DNA from 3 places in the Yersinia alsatica genome. Region 1 is predicted to be linked to each of the others. Evidence: predicted binding sites of a transcription regulator. Region 1 holds the regulator's gene; each other region holds the start of a gene.

Region 1 (5,051 bases):
GCATTGATTGGCTGGAATATGTCGGGCTTTAATCAGCAAGCCACTCAACCGGTGGTTGATGATACTGAGCCCTCTTCACAAAGCCAGCATACTGTGACCGTGGTCTTTAATCCGGTCGGGCAACTCAGTTATAAATTGGTGGCAGAAGAGGTTCAGAACTTCGCGGCACAGGAACTGACATGGTTTACCCGACCGGTCATGACCATGTTTGATGAGAATGCTGTCGCCACTTGGACAGTACGAGCTGATCGCGCCAAGCTGACCAATGATAAAATGCTTTATTTGTATGGTCACGTTGAGGTTGATAGCCTGACCCCAGATGCCCAGTTACAAAAAATTAGAACCGATAACGCCCAGGTTAATTTGATCACTCAGGATGTATCCTCAGACGATGAAGTTACCCTCTTTGGTGTTGGATTTACATCTAACGGCATGAAAATGCGTGGGAACTTGCGGGATAAGACCGCCGAGCTGATTGAAAAGGTTAAAACCTCTTATGAAATCCAAAAATAAAATTCGTCATTTTTTGCTTGCCAGCTCACTTTTGGCCGCAAGCTTGCCTGCATTGGCTTTAACCGGCGATTCGGACCAACCCGTTCTAGTCGATTCGGTCAAACAAGCGTTAGATATGGCGGCGAATACCGTCACATTTACTGATAATGTGGTTATCAAGCAAGGCACCATTGAGATTAAGGCTGATAAAGTTGTCGTGACTCGTCCGGGCGGTGATCAAAACAAAATGGTCATCGAAGGTTTTGGTAATCCGGTGACTTTTTATCAGATGCAAGACAGTGGCAAACCGGTCAAAGGCCACGGGCAGAAACTGCGTTACGAAGTCGCTAATGACTTAGTCATATTGACCGGTGACGCCTATCTGGAGCAGCTTGATAGCAATATCAAAGGTGATCGCATCACTTATCTGGTGAAAAAACAGCAGATGGAAGCCTTTAGTAACAAAGGCAATCGCGTCACTACCGTGCTATTACCGTCCCAATTACAAGACAAAGGGCCAGCAGCTTCAGGCCAAAAGAAGAGTAAGTAATCATTTATGGCAACATTAATCGCAGAAAAACTGGCTAAGGCGTACAAAGGCCGTAAAGTGGTCGAAGACGTTAGCCTGACAGTAAAGTCCGGTGAGATTGTCGGCCTGCTTGGGCCGAATGGTGCGGGTAAAACCACCACTTTTTACATGGTCGTCGGCATTGTCCAGCGTGACGCCGGGCGTATTGTGATTGATGACGAAGATATCAGCCTCTTGCCGCTACATGAACGCGCCCTGCGTGGGATTGGCTATTTGCCGCAAGAAGCCTCCATCTTCCGCCGCCTGAGTGTATTTAACAATCTGATGGCGGTGCTGGAAATCCGTAAAGACCTCTCATCTGAACAACGTCAAGAACGTGCTGATGAGTTGATGGAAGAGTTCCATATTACTCATTTACGTGACAGTCTAGGTCAATCGCTTTCTGGTGGTGAACGCCGCCGTGTTGAAATTGCCCGCGCACTGGCAGCAAATCCTAAATTTATTCTGCTGGATGAGCCTTTTGCCGGGGTCGACCCAATTTCTGTTATTGATATCAAAAAAATTATTGAGCATCTGCGTGACAGCGGCCTTGGAGTTCTGATTACCGACCACAACGTACGTGAAACATTGGACGTTTGTGAGCGGGCTTATATTGTAAGCCAAGGGCATTTAATTGCTCACGGCACACCACAGGAAATTTTGGCTGACGAACAAGTTAAACGTGTCTATCTGGGTGAAGAATTCCGCCTCTAATCTTCACTCGAAAGCCGTTTCGTCATCCATTAAGGAAAATTGATACCGTATTATGAAGCAAGGTTTGCAACTCAAGTTTAGCCAACAACTGGCCATGACTCCGCAGCTTCAACAGGCTATTCGCCTGTTGCAACTTTCTACGCTTGAGCTCCAGCAGGAGATTCAGTTAGCGCTGGAGAGTAACCCCCTGCTTGAGCAAACCGATCTTCATGAAGAGATTGATGCCAAAGAAACCGTAGACAGTGAATCGCTCGACACTCGCGAAGCGCTAGAACAAAAAGATATGCCGGAAGAGTTACCGCTGGATGCCACCTGGGATGAGATTTACACCGCAGGCACCCCATCGGGCATGGGCAATGATTACAGTGATGATGAACTACCGGTTTATCAGGGTGAAACCACTCAAACACTGCAAGATTATCTGATGTGGCAAGTTGATTTGACACCCTTCTCAGAAACCGATGCCGCGATCGCCACCTCTATCGTCGATGCCGTTGATGAAACCGGTTATCTTACCGTTCCTCTGGAAGACATTCTGGAAAGTATGGGGGATGAAAACGTCGGGTTGGATGAAGTTGAGGCCGTGCTTAAACGGATACAACACTTTGATCCTATTGGCGTTGCGGCTCGCAATCTGCGCGAATGCTTATTGGTGCAGTTATCGCAATATGCGAAAGACACCCCCTATCTTGCCGAAGCGCGCTTGGTTATTAGCGATTATCTGGACTTGCTGGGTAACCACGATTTCCGCACGATGATCCGCTTAAGTCGGCTAAAAGAAGATACACTTAAAGAAGCCATCGCCCTGATTCAGTCGCTGGATCCGCGCCCAGGCCAATCTATCAATACTGGGGAGTCGGAGTACGTCATTCCAGATGTTCTGGTACGTAAAGACAAAGGGCACTGGACGGTCGAGCTGAATGCCGATAGCATTCCACGCCTGAAAATTAACCAGCAATATGCAGCGATGGGTAACAATACCCGCAATGATAGCGACGGGCAGTTTATCCGCAGCAATCTGCAAGAAGCAAAATGGTTGATAAAAAGTCTTGAAAGCCGCAATGAAACGTTGCTGAAAGTGGCGCGTTGCATTGTTGAACAGCAAGTGGCGTTCTTTGAGAATGGGCCTGAATTTATGAAACCCATGGTACTGGCTGACATTGCTCAGGCCGTGGATATGCATGAATCGACAATATCCCGCGTGACCACGCAGAAGTTCCTGCATAGTCCTCGGGGTATTTTCGAGCTGAAATATTTCTTCTCCAGCCACGTCAATACAGATAGCGGAGGTGAAGCTTCTTCTACCGCGATTCGTGCGCTGGTGAAAAAATTGGTTGCGGCAGAAAACCCTGCCAAACCACTGAGTGACAGCAAGCTGACCACACTATTATGTGAACAAGGCATTATGGTGGCGCGCCGAACTGTCGCGAAGTACCGAGAGTCGTTATCCATCCCGCCGTCAAATCAACGTAAACAGTTGGTTTGACCTGAACTGAGAAGGAAGACACTATGCAGCTCAATATTACCGGACATCATGTCGAAATAACCGAAGCATTACGCGAGTTTGTTACCACTAAATTTGCCAAACTTGAGCAATATTTTGATCGAATTAACCAGGTGTATGTGGTTTTAAGTGTCGAAAAAGTAAAACAAATTGCAGAAGCCACGGTACATGTGAATGGGGGCGAGTTGCATGCAAGCTCAGAGCAGGAGGATATGTACGCCGCAATTGATATTCTGGTTGATAAACTGGCCCGCCAGTTGAACAAGCATAAAGATAAATTGAAGCAACATTAACCGATAAAGGTTCTACACTCGCTACATAATCTGTTCCAGCGGTGGAGAGAAAATTTCCCCGCTGGTATCAGGTCTAAAACAGCGCTTAAGTGAAAGATGAGATGATCAACGATCCAGCATTGCAATTAAGCTCGGTATTAAATATCGAGTGCACCAAAAGCTCCGTACATTGCTCAAGTAAAAAACGGGCTTTGGAAATTATCAGCGAGTTAGCTGCCAAACAGCTTAACCTGCCGTCACAGATCGTTTTCGATGCTGTATTAACCCGCGAACGTATGGGCAGCACTGGCATTGGTAGTGGTATCGCGATACCTCATGGCAAGTTGGAAGAAGACACCCTGCGTGCCGTGGGTGTATTTATCCGTTTGGAACAACCCATCGCTTTCGATGCGATTGATAACCAACCGGTTGACCTATTATTTGCCTTGTTGGTTCCAGCAGATCAATGTAAAACTCACTTACACACTTTGTCTTTAGTAGCCAAGCGATTAGCTGATAAAACAGTGTGTCGTCGTCTACGGGCAGCACAAAGTGATGAAGAGCTTTATCAGATAATTACTGAATTACCGCCAGAGACGGCGTAATCGTGCGAAACACCCTGCACTTCAAGAACGCAGGATATTGCCCAAAGTAATTAGAGTCGCAGGTAGGCAGCAAGCAAATGAGTCCCGATGAGCTTACTCAAGTAAGTGATTCGGGTGAAAGAGCGTAGCTAACACCCCTGCACTTCAAGTACGCAGGATATTACCCAAAGTAATTGGAGTCGCAGGTAGGCAGCAAGCAAATGAGTCCCGATGAGCTTACTCAAGTAAGTGATTCGGGTGAAAGAGCGTAGCTAACACCCCTGCACTTCAAGTACGCAGGATATTGCCCAAAGTAATTGGAGTCGCGGGTAGGCAGCAAGCAAATGAGTCCCGATGAGCTTACTCAAGTAAGTGATTCGGGTGAAAGAGCGTAGCTAACACCCCTGCACTTCAAGTACGCAGGATATTGCCCAAAGTAATTGGAGTCGCGGGTAGGCAGCAAGCAAATGAGTCCCGATGAGCTTACTCAAGTAAGTGATTCGGGTGAAAGAGCGTAGCTAACACCCCTGCGGCTTCAAGTACGCAGGGCACATAAGATACCAAGGGGAGTCACTAACATGGTGCTGATGATTGTCAGCGGCCGTTCCGGTTCAGGGAAGTCTGTTGCTTTGCGCGCATTGGAAGATATGGGCTTTTATTGTGTCGATAACTTGCCTGTGGTTCTGCTGCCGCAATTGGCGAGTACACTTGCCGAGAGGAATATCTCCGCCGCAGTGAGCATTGACGTGCGCAATATGCCTGAATCTCCTGAGGTATTTGAACATGCCATGACTCAACTGCCTGAGAGCTTCTCACCGCAGCTGCTGTTTTTGGATGCTGATCGCAATACCCTGATTCGTCGCTACAGTGATACCCGTCGTCTGCACCCGCTGTCGACCAAAAACCTATCATTAGAA
Region 2 (5,051 bases), 1.3 Mb from region 1:
ACACAGTTAGGCACAATTTTAAGGCCAGTGTGATAAGGGTTAGCAACTTAAGGCTAACCCATTAATGATTAGAGTAAGAACTTATCAGGAAAAATAAGCAGGGATAACCTTTCGGTCAGTGACATGGATTGCAGTAATGCCTTCGATTCTGGCCGCGACAATGTTTGCTTCAACATCATCAAAGAACACAGCTTGTTCCGCCGGAATATTTTCTGCACTCAGCACATGTTGATAAATTCGGGCCTCTGGCTTGCGCATTCCCAAGTCCTGAGACAAATACATATGGTCAGCAGCAGCGGCAACTTCAGGATAGTGCTGTGGCCAATGATTGCAGTGCAGCCGATTAGTATTGGATAGCACCACCACCCGATGCCCTTCCTGACGCAACCTTTGCATTATCGCAATCACTTCTGGGCGTAAAGCGACAAACACGGCCTGCCAACCCTCGGCGAACTGTTCAAAACTTAAAGACAGCCCCATCTCATCACTGAGTTGGCGGGCAAAGTCTTCATCGCTGATTTCGCCGCGCTCATGCTGCTGGAAGACCTCTCCCATCGTAAAACGCTCACTCAGTGTAGCCAAAGGTACACTGCTTAATTTACTCCAGACGCCCAACACACGTTTGAAGTCGATATCAACAATCACATTCCCTAGATCAAAGATATACAGCATGGCGCTCTCCCAATTAGATGGTGAGTTTCACTGTAACGGGAAAAGAGAAAACTGAACAGAGAGAGGAAGAAAAAGGAGGGGTCAGTCAGAAAAAATAATTTTTTACCCTGATGAAAAAAGAAAGTATCCCCAAAGACATTGGAGTTGCGGCAAGGCAGCAAGAAAGGAGTCCCGATGAGCGCACTCAAGTCAGTGATTCAGGTGATTGAACGCCACTAATACAGCAGCAATTTCAAGAACGAAGGGGATAAAGAACTCAGGGCGCGGCAAGCGCCCTAAGTATCAGCAGAACAAAGAAGAATTAAGCTTCTTTAGGACCACGACCTGCACGCTTACGATCGTTTTCCGTCAAATGACGTTTACGGATACGAATCGACAGCGGGGTAACTTCTACCAATTCATCGTCATCGATGAATTCCAGAGCCTGTTCCAGAGTTTTCTTCAGGAAAGGAACCAGAGTGGTAGCTTCGTCAGTACCCGATGCACGCATGTTGGTCAGTTGCTTACCCGTCAAGCAGTTTACAGTCAGGTCGTTAGAACGTGAGTGAATACCGATAATCTGGCCTTCATACACTTCAGTACCATGACCGATGAACAGCTTGCCGCGGTCTTGCAGTTTGAACAATGCGAACGCAACAGCTTTACCCTGACCGTTAGAGATCAGTACGCCGTTTTGACGTTGGCCGATATCGCCTGGACGCACATCATCATAGTGACTGAATGTGGAGTACAGCAGGCCAGTACCAGAAGTCATGGTCATGAATTCAGTACGGAAGCCAATCAAGCCACGGCTTGGGATCATATAATCCAGACGAATACGACCTTTGCCGTCTGGAACCATGTCCTTCACGTCACCTTTACGCTCACCCATGGCTTGCATTACTGCGCCCTGGTGCTGCTCTTCGATATCCAAAGTTACGCTTTCAAATGGTTCTTGATTGCGACCGTCGATAACACGGTTGATAACTTTAGGACGAGATACAGCCAGCTCGAAACCTTCGCGACGCATGTTTTCGATCAGAACCGACAGGTGAAGCTCACCACGACCTGAAACACGGAAAGCATCAGAATCTTCAGTTTCTTCAACACGCAATGCTACGTTATGAACCAACTCTTTGTTCAGACGGTCAAGAATCTGACGTGAAGTCACATACTTACCTTCTTTACCACAGAACGGAGAGGTGTTAACGCAGAAATACATGGTCACGGTTGGTTCATCAACAGACAGTGCTGGCAGCGCTTCAACAGCGTTCACGTCACACACAGTGTCAGAGATGTTCAACTCACCCAAACCGGTGATTGCAACGATATCGCCAGCTTCAGCAACAGTGGCTTCGATACGCTCCAGACCCATATGAGTCAGAACTTTACCGACTTTACCGTTACGCGTTTTGCCTTCGCTATCAATGATAGTCACTTGCTGGTTTGGCTTAACTTTACCGCGCTTGATACGACCGATGCCGATAACACCAACATAGTTGTTGTAATCCAGCTGAGAGATCTGCATCTGGAATGGTGCTTCAAGCTCAACTTGTGGCGCAGACACGTGGTCAACGATAGCTTGATACAGCGGAGTCATGTCTTCCGCCATATTGTTGTGGTCTTCACCGGCAATACCCAACAATGCAGAAGCATAAATGATTGGGAAGTCCAGTTGTTCATCAGTTGCATCCAGATTGACGAACAGGTCGAATACCTGATCCACAACCCAGTCAGGACGCGCGCCCGGACGGTCAACTTTGTTGATTACCACGATTGGTTTCAGACCATTAGCAAAAGCTTTTTTGGTCACGAAACGGGTCTGCGGCATCGGGCCATCCATTGCATCGACGACTAGCAGCACAGAGTCAACCATAGACATTACACGCTCAACCTCACCGCCGAAATCGGCGTGTCCTGGGGTATCCACGATGTTGATGCGGTAGTCTTTCCAATTAATGGCGGTATTTTTTGCGAGGATGGTTATCCCACGCTCTTTCTCCAAATCGTTGGAGTCCATTACACGTTCAGTTGCTTCAGTACGTTCACCGAAAGTACCAGATTGTTGTAGCAACTTATCAACCAGGGTAGTTTTCCCATGGTCAACGTGCGCAATAATGGCGATGTTACGCAGATTCTCGATCACAGCTTTTTTGCCTCAGGCATTTAGAAATAGCGCGCTATTGTACACGTATTAAGCGAGGGACTAAACAAGATCACAAACTTCTCTTATAAACAACCTAACGGCGGTTAGTTTGTGATCCCTTTCACGGTGCAAAAATAGCCTCTCGGCCCCTTTCTGCACCAATACAGTGCCCAACGGCGCAAATGAAGCACCAAAATAGTGCAATATGACTATCCTGGTGCATACTGAATATCAGCAGACCCCTATGATATGGCATAACCGGGGGATTTGGAAAGTTGGCATAGATTTCGCAATGTATTTTAGCATGAATAGCCAGCACGAATAACAGTCCGAAATAAAAAGTCACAAGTTTGCTGTTTTGAGTGGCGCATCCTTGCAGGTAAAAAGGTTTTTTGCAGTTACAGGTTATTGAAATAAGAAATTTTTACCGGCAAAAATGCCAGAACACCATAAACCTTAGTAATACACGGTAATCGTTCCACGACGACGACTATGACAAATCCGGGAGATATAAGTATGTCCGCTGAACATGTTTTGACGATGCTGAATGAGCACGAAGTAAAATTCGTTGATTTGCGCTTCACCGATACTAAAGGGAAAGAACAGCACATCACTATCCCAGCTCATCAGGTCAACGCTGACTTCTTCGAAGAAGGCAAAATGTTTGATGGCTCCTCGATTGGTGGCTGGAAAGGCATTAACGAATCCGACATGGTACTGATGCCAGATGCCAGCACCGCTGTTATGGATCCGTTCTTCGAAGATTCCACACTGATTATCCGTTGTGACATCCTTGAGCCAGGCACCATGCAAGGCTATGACCGCGACCCGCGTTCTATCTCCAAACGTGCGGAAGACTTCCTGAAATCTTCTGGCATCGCGGATACCGTCCTGTTCGGGCCAGAGCCAGAATTCTTCCTGTTCGACGACGTTCGTTTTGGTAGCAGCATTCGTGGCTCCCACGTCTCTATCGATGATATCGAAGGCGCATGGAACTCCAGCACCAAATACGAAGGCGGCAACAAAGGCCACCGTCCAGCAGTAAAAGGCGGTTACTTCCCAGTTCCTCCGGTCGATTCTTCACAGGATCTGCGTTCTACCATGTGTCTGACCATGGAAGAAATGGGCTTGGTAGTTGAAGCGCATCACCATGAAGTTGCTACCGCGGGTCAGAACGAAGTGGCAACTCGCTTCAATACCATGACCAAGAAAGCTGACGAAATTCAGATTTACAAATATGTGGTGCACAACGTGGCACACGCATTTGGTAAAACTGCGACCTTTATGCCAAAACCAATGTTTGGTGACAACGGCTCAGGCATGCACTGCCATATGTCCTTGTCCAAAAATGGTACCAACCTGTTCGCAGGCGACAAATACGCTGGCCTGTCTGAAATGGCGCTGTTCTACATCGGCGGTATCATCAAGCACGCTAAAGCAATTAATGCCTTGGCTAACCCAACGACTAACTCCTACAAGCGTTTGGTCCCAGGCTACGAAGCACCGGTCATGCTGGCTTACTCAGCCCGTAACCGTTCAGCTTCAATCCGTATCCCAGTGGTTGCCAGCCCGAAAGCCCGTCGTATCGAAGCGCGCTTCCCGGACCCAGCGGCTAACCCATACCTGTGCTTCGCAGCACTGCTGATGGCTGGCCTTGATGGCATCATCAACAAGATTCACCCTGGTGATGCGATGGACAAAAACCTGTATGACCTGCCACCGGAAGAAGAAGCTGAAATTCCAAAAGTTGCAGGCTCCCTGGACGAAGCACTGGTTGCACTGAGCGAAGACCGTGAGTTCTTGACCCGTGGTGGCGTGTTCACTGACGACGCTATCGATGCTTACATCGACCTGCGTAAAGAAGAGATGGACCGCGTACGCATGACTCCGCACCCAGTCGAGTTTGAACTGTATTACAGCGTTTAATTTTAATTAGTCGTTTTTTTTGTTGCCGTGGAAACTTTTGGCCCATCTCACGATGGGCTTTTTTCTCCACCTTTCATTTTTTGTCACAATTCCTCTGGCTCAACTGAGGTTGAATCAATAGGATGTACCCATCTATGGGTATAAATGCACCAAGAGTGTGCAGGAGTCTGCATGATGGCAACAGGCACGCTGCCCGATGCTGGGCAGATCCTCAATTCTCTCATTAATAGCATTCTGCTATTGGATGACTCACTGGCTATTCATTATGCCAATCCCGCAGCCCAGCAACTTCTGGCGCAAAGCTCGCGTAAACTTTTTGGTACACCCC
Region 3 (5,051 bases), 2.2 Mb from region 1:
CGGCAACCACATACAGACAGTAGAGGCGGAAATCACCCTGTTGCAGCCATTGAATACGCTGGCTGAGCCATTGGATCAGGCGGATAAGCGGGGCCACCACTTTGTCGTCCCATACCGGTTCCACCCGGCCTGCACCACTCACCGAACTTTCCAGTGCGCGCTGCATCATCGGGGCGGGGTCCAGTGTTTTACGGATGCGATAGAGCGGGGCAAACATCGCCCGCAGTGGTTGTGTAAAGCCGCCAGCTGACACGGTCATGGCCTGCTCATAGGCATAACCGCAAGCCCAGGGATCACCACCATGGCGAAATGCCAGCCGGCTGCCTCGATAGAGGCTGGCGATCAGTAAAATCACCAGTGGCAAGATGAGTAAGCCGCAGAATATATAGAGGGTGGACAGCATGGCTTGGGAGCTGTGCTGCGGGAACAAGACGGCCCCTTGCGCCACCTGCAAGGCGGGCACCGGCTGAGTGGTTATCAGGCTGGAGGCGATACGGGCAATAACTGGAGCAACATGAGTCGCACCTATCCCCAGCACCAGACAGAGCAATGCCAGCAACAGCATGGCAAGGGTCATTGGCCAAGGAACTTCCCGCGCCAGCGCGGCTTTCTCTGTGCGCGGCAGGCCGCAGAAACTGATGCCGTAAACCTTCACAAAGCACATAGCCGCCAGCGCACCGGTGATAGCCAGCATCACGATAGCAATGGGCCCGGCCAGACGAATAATAAAGCCGCCATCTTTGGTCATGGTAAACAGTGATTGATAGGTAAACCATTCACTGACAAAACCATTGAACGGCGGCAGTGCAGAAATCGCCATGCACCCCACCAGAAATGCCAGTGCGGTATAGGGCATCATTCTGGCCAACCCGCCCATCTTTTCCATGTCTTTAGTATGCAGACGGTAAATGACGGCCCCGGCCCCTAAGAACAGCAGCCCTTTAAATACCGCATGGTTAAGCAGATGGTAGAGCGCGCCAAGCAACCCAAGGGCCGCTAATACCGGCTGGTGGCTGGCAATGCCTATCATGCCGACACCGACGCCCATCAGGATAATACCGATATTCTCCACAGTGTGATAAGCCAGCAGCCGTTTGATATCGTGCTCTGCCAGCGCATATAGCACGCCCAGCACCGACGACACCGCGCCAAAGCCCAACACCACCACGCCCCACCACAATTGGCTGGCTCCAAGTAAATCAATGCCCACTTTGATAATGCCGAAAATACCAATTTTGACCATGACGCCGGACATCAAGGCCGAAGCATGAGACGGGGCCGCAGGGTGCGCGCGCGGTAGCCAGCCGTGAAGCGGTAGCATCCCGGCTTTGGCCCCGAAACCAAAGAAAGCCAGCAAAAAGATAACCGAGGCCATGACCGGCTGTGGATGAGTCTGGCGGAAAGCTGCAAACTCCAGACTGCCGCTTTGGCGATACAGCAGGAAGAAAGCAATCATAATCAGCACGGAACCGGCGTGGGCAATCAGGAAGTAAAGCAGGCCAGCACTGATGGCATCGTCGTCCTGATCGGAAATCACCAGGAAGTAAGAGGCCAGCGACATCATTTCGAAGAAAATAATAAAGTAGAACGCGTTATCCACCACCACCAGTGCCACCATTGAGGCGATGAATAGGTTCATAAAGACACCCATTGCCCAAGCCCCGCGACCTTTGTATTCCTGCACATAAGCCAGTGAATACAGAGCGGTTATGATGACCAAGAGTGAGATAACCATCAGCATAAATGCCGCTAATGGGTCAAGCCGTAAGCTGAATGCGGCGAAGGGAAATGGCCCGGCAGTGACAAAAGTTATCGTGTCGCCCCCGAGCAGTGTCGGTGCGGCAGCGAATAGGCCAACAACCCCACCCAGCAGCGAAGACAGCCCAGCGGCATAGATTGCCAGAGTTTCGCGCCGAGCCAGTAGCAAGGAGAGCAGTGCGCCAGCCAGATAGAGCAGTAAGGCGAGCCACAATAGCTCAAGGGAATTCATCATCTTTTCTGCTCCTCGTGAGAGAGGGAGGACGAAGTGTCCGCGACTATAAAGGGCAGCTCGTTGGCAAATCCGCTGGCGGCGGCCAGACGTTTAGCTTGATTGGCTTGTTCAATGCTGTGCTCATCAACCAGCATCAAGGCATTAGTCGGACAGACCCGCACACACTCCGGCCCCTGTGGCTGGAAACTGCATAAATCACACTTCACCGCGACACTGCGCACTCCCGCATTCCAGGCAAGGAACGGATTCATATTGGCCGGACTGAAGGGAACATCGGACAGTTCAGTCATCGGGATATATTCAGGGAAGGCATCCGGCACCGCTAATGGCTTGCTACCCGCAGGGGTAATTGCGCCAAACGGGCAAGCAAGACCACAGAGTTTGCAACCGATGCAGGTGGTCTCATCCAATTCGACCGCGTTATTGGTCAGGGTGATTGCATTGACTGGGCACACCCGTGCACACCATGCATCTTCGCAGTGGCGGCAAAGAATGGGGGCCGTCACTCTGCTGTTACGCATAACGCTCAATCTGGGATGCTCTTGTAAACCTTTGGCTTTATGCACTTGGCTGCAAGCAGCCATGCAGGTATTGCATCCAATACAAAGCCTCGGCTCCGCAATCACAAAGCGGTTCATAGCCATACCCTCCGGGACAAAAATCTGGTGACAGTCAGGCAGATAGAAATCATTTCCCAGCTCTAAAGCATATTCTGTGCCAGTACCGCAGCTAGCAAGGCGAAAGAGTGGTGAAGGCCCGTCGGCTGTGCATTAGGAGGCAAGTGGATAAGGCGGCGAGATTTAAATGGCAGTAAAAACAGTGTGATTGCCGTGGCTCAGTGTCGACATTAGTGACGAAATCCCAGGGTTCTGGTGACACTTCGACAGTGATTTTTCAGTGATTAAGTTAGCTGTGGATGATTTTGAATTAATAGTGTTATTTATCATTTGGTTAGATTGGTTTTCTCACAAGTAAAATGCGCCCTATTGCTGGCACCATCTTTGCATTGTTTTTACGCGAGATATCCACACAGGAAACACAGTCATGCATGAGATTACCTTGTGCCAACACGCGATTACCATGATGGAACAGCAAGCCCGATTACATGGCGCGCAGAGAATTACCGGGGTTTGGCTAGAAACCGGGGCATTTTCTTGTGTCGAGCCGCAAGCATTAGAGTTCTGTTTTGAATTAGTGTGCCGCGGCACGCTAGCAGAAGGTTGCGTTTTACATCTCAGTCAACAGCAGTCACAAGTGTGGTGCCATGACTGCCAGCAGAATGTGAACTTGCTGAGCAGTAAAGTGACGCGCTGCCCGCTGTGTGCCGGGAGCCATTTGCGCATGGGGGCAAATGATGATGGCGTGGTGATTAAACGGCTGGAGGTGGAATGAGTTTATTAACATTATGCCCAGATGCGGCAGGAGCCAGACTATGTGCATAGGCATTCCCGGGCAAATTGTGGCACTGGATGAAACTCAGGCGGGCACCGCGTGGGTAGATGTCTGTGGCGTGCGGCGTTCAGTCAATATTATGCTGGTGGCGGCAGATGAACCGAGCCGTTTGGCCTTGATCGGTCATTGGGTTTTGGTGCATGTGGGATTTGCCATGAGTCGGTTAGATGAAGATGAGGCACTGGAAACATTACAGTTATTGCAGGAGATGGGCGAGGTTGAAAGTGATGTGAGGCGTTTTTTGGCGCAATAGGGAAAAGTTGTTGAGATCCTTGTTTCGCTTGATATTTGACTCGCTCTCAATACGAATACTGTGGCTCAACCGAGTAGGAGGGCGGGTTGCTCAAACTGTAGTTTTCATTGGTTATATTCCCGATTGTACCTAACACCAAGGCGAAAACTACGGGCTTTTCTTTTTCTCATCCGCTAGCCGGTGTTCCAGTTCGACCAGCTGTTCTGGTGAAACAGCCGGATAGCCTTGTGCATCATCGGGGATGACGTGGACCGCGGGAATAGGGATTAATGGCCCAAGGAAGCGGGGTTCACGTTTCAAAATATAGAGGTCAGAGAGGGCGCCGAGGCGGGCAAAAATCTCGCGTACCCGGACATTAAGCATATCTTTCGGTGATGGTACGGCAAAACACTGCGCTTGAATCCCCATATGCAAGGCAATAAATAGCGCCCGCTCACAATGAAAACGCTGAGTAATGATAATAAAATCATTAGTATCAAAGACTTTTCGGGTGCGAACAATGGAGTCAAGGGTACGGAAACCGGCGTAATCCAGCACGATATCAGAAGGTGCAACCCCCGCGGCGATCAAGTCACGCCGCATGGTCATCGGCTCATTATAGCTTTGCAGGGCATTATCGCCACTGAGCAGTAAGTAACTGACTTTGCCACTGTTATAGGCGTTTATCGCGCCCTGAATGCGGTATTGATAAAACTGATTAATACCACCAGTGCGATAATATTTGGCGGTACCCAGAACTACACCAACCTGCCGATGGGGCAAGTCTTGTAGCTCATCATAGATAAAAGGAGCGGTTTTCCAGCTAATCCAGCGATCGAGCGCAATAGCAGTCACCATCAGCAACCCTGCGATGATAATTAAGCTAATAATCAGGCGTTTCCACATTCTCTGGCCTTCGATGCATTCAATTCACTGTGATATTTGCAAGGCTACTGTACCTGTCGTTGCTGCGCAAGCCATTCTACCCTTCGTCCTTGACGCTACAGCGTTGTTAGCTGCGCTCACTTACCCGAATCACTTACTGATGTAAGCTCATCGGGATAAGTTCGCTGGCTGCCTTGCTGTAACGCCAATGACTTTGGGTGACCCTTCTGGCCCTCGACGCTACAGCGGTGTTAGCTGCACTCACTTACCCGAATCACTTACTGATGTAAGCCCATCGGGATAAGTTCACTGGCTGCCTTGCTGTAACGCCAATGACTGTGGGTGACCCTTCTGGCCCTCGACGCTACAGCGGTGTTAGCTGCGCCCACTTACCCGAATCACTTACTGATGTAAGCTCATCGGGATAAGTTAGCTGGCTGCCTTGCTGTAACGCCAATGACGGTGGGTGACCCTTCTGGCCCTCGACGC

What was found. Region 1 encodes sigma-54, which starts transcription at its own class of promoters, with help from an activator protein. Its sites were predicted from a motif close to GTTGGCACANNTTTCGCTNT; they were not measured.
Positions count from the first base shown of each region.
Region 2: a site for sigma-54 is predicted at 3,072-3,091, ahead of glnA (glutamate--ammonia ligase). Genes of this name have one in related genera too.
Region 3: a site for sigma-54 is predicted at 2,982-3,001, ahead of hypA (hydrogenase maturation nickel metallochaperone HypA). Genes of this name have one in related genera too.

Region 1 covers NZ_CP104006.1:1,233,775-1,238,825, reverse strand. Annotated here, with positions in the region: gene lptC (LPS export ABC transporter periplasmic protein LptC) at 1-513, shown strand, start outside; gene lptA (lipopolysaccharide ABC transporter substrate-binding protein LptA) at 497-1,042, shown strand; gene lptB (LPS export ABC transporter ATP-binding protein) at 1,049-1,774, shown strand; gene rpoN (RNA polymerase factor sigma-54) at 1,827-3,260, shown strand; gene hpf (ribosome hibernation promoting factor) at 3,284-3,571, shown strand; gene ptsN (PTS IIA-like nitrogen regulatory protein PtsN) at 3,673-4,155, shown strand; gene rapZ (RNase adapter RapZ) at 4,713-5,051, shown strand, end outside.
Region 2 covers NZ_CP104006.1:4,815,510-4,820,560, forward strand. Annotated here, with positions in the region: gene yihX (glucose-1-phosphatase) at 85-672, opposite strand; gene typA (ribosome-dependent GTPase TypA) at 974-2,797, opposite strand; gene glnA (glutamate--ammonia ligase) at 3,314-4,723, shown strand; gene glnL (nitrogen regulation protein NR(II)) at 4,898-5,051, shown strand, end outside.
Region 3 covers NZ_CP104006.1:3,909,872-3,914,922, reverse strand. Annotated here, with positions in the region: gene hyfB (hydrogenase 4 subunit B) at 1-1,993, opposite strand, end outside; gene N0H69_RS17500 (4Fe-4S dicluster domain-containing protein) at 1,990-2,631, opposite strand; gene hypA (hydrogenase maturation nickel metallochaperone HypA) at 3,038-3,385, shown strand; gene N0H69_RS17490 (HypC/HybG/HupF family hydrogenase formation chaperone) at 3,426-3,698, shown strand; gene sanA (outer membrane permeability protein SanA) at 3,846-4,583, opposite strand.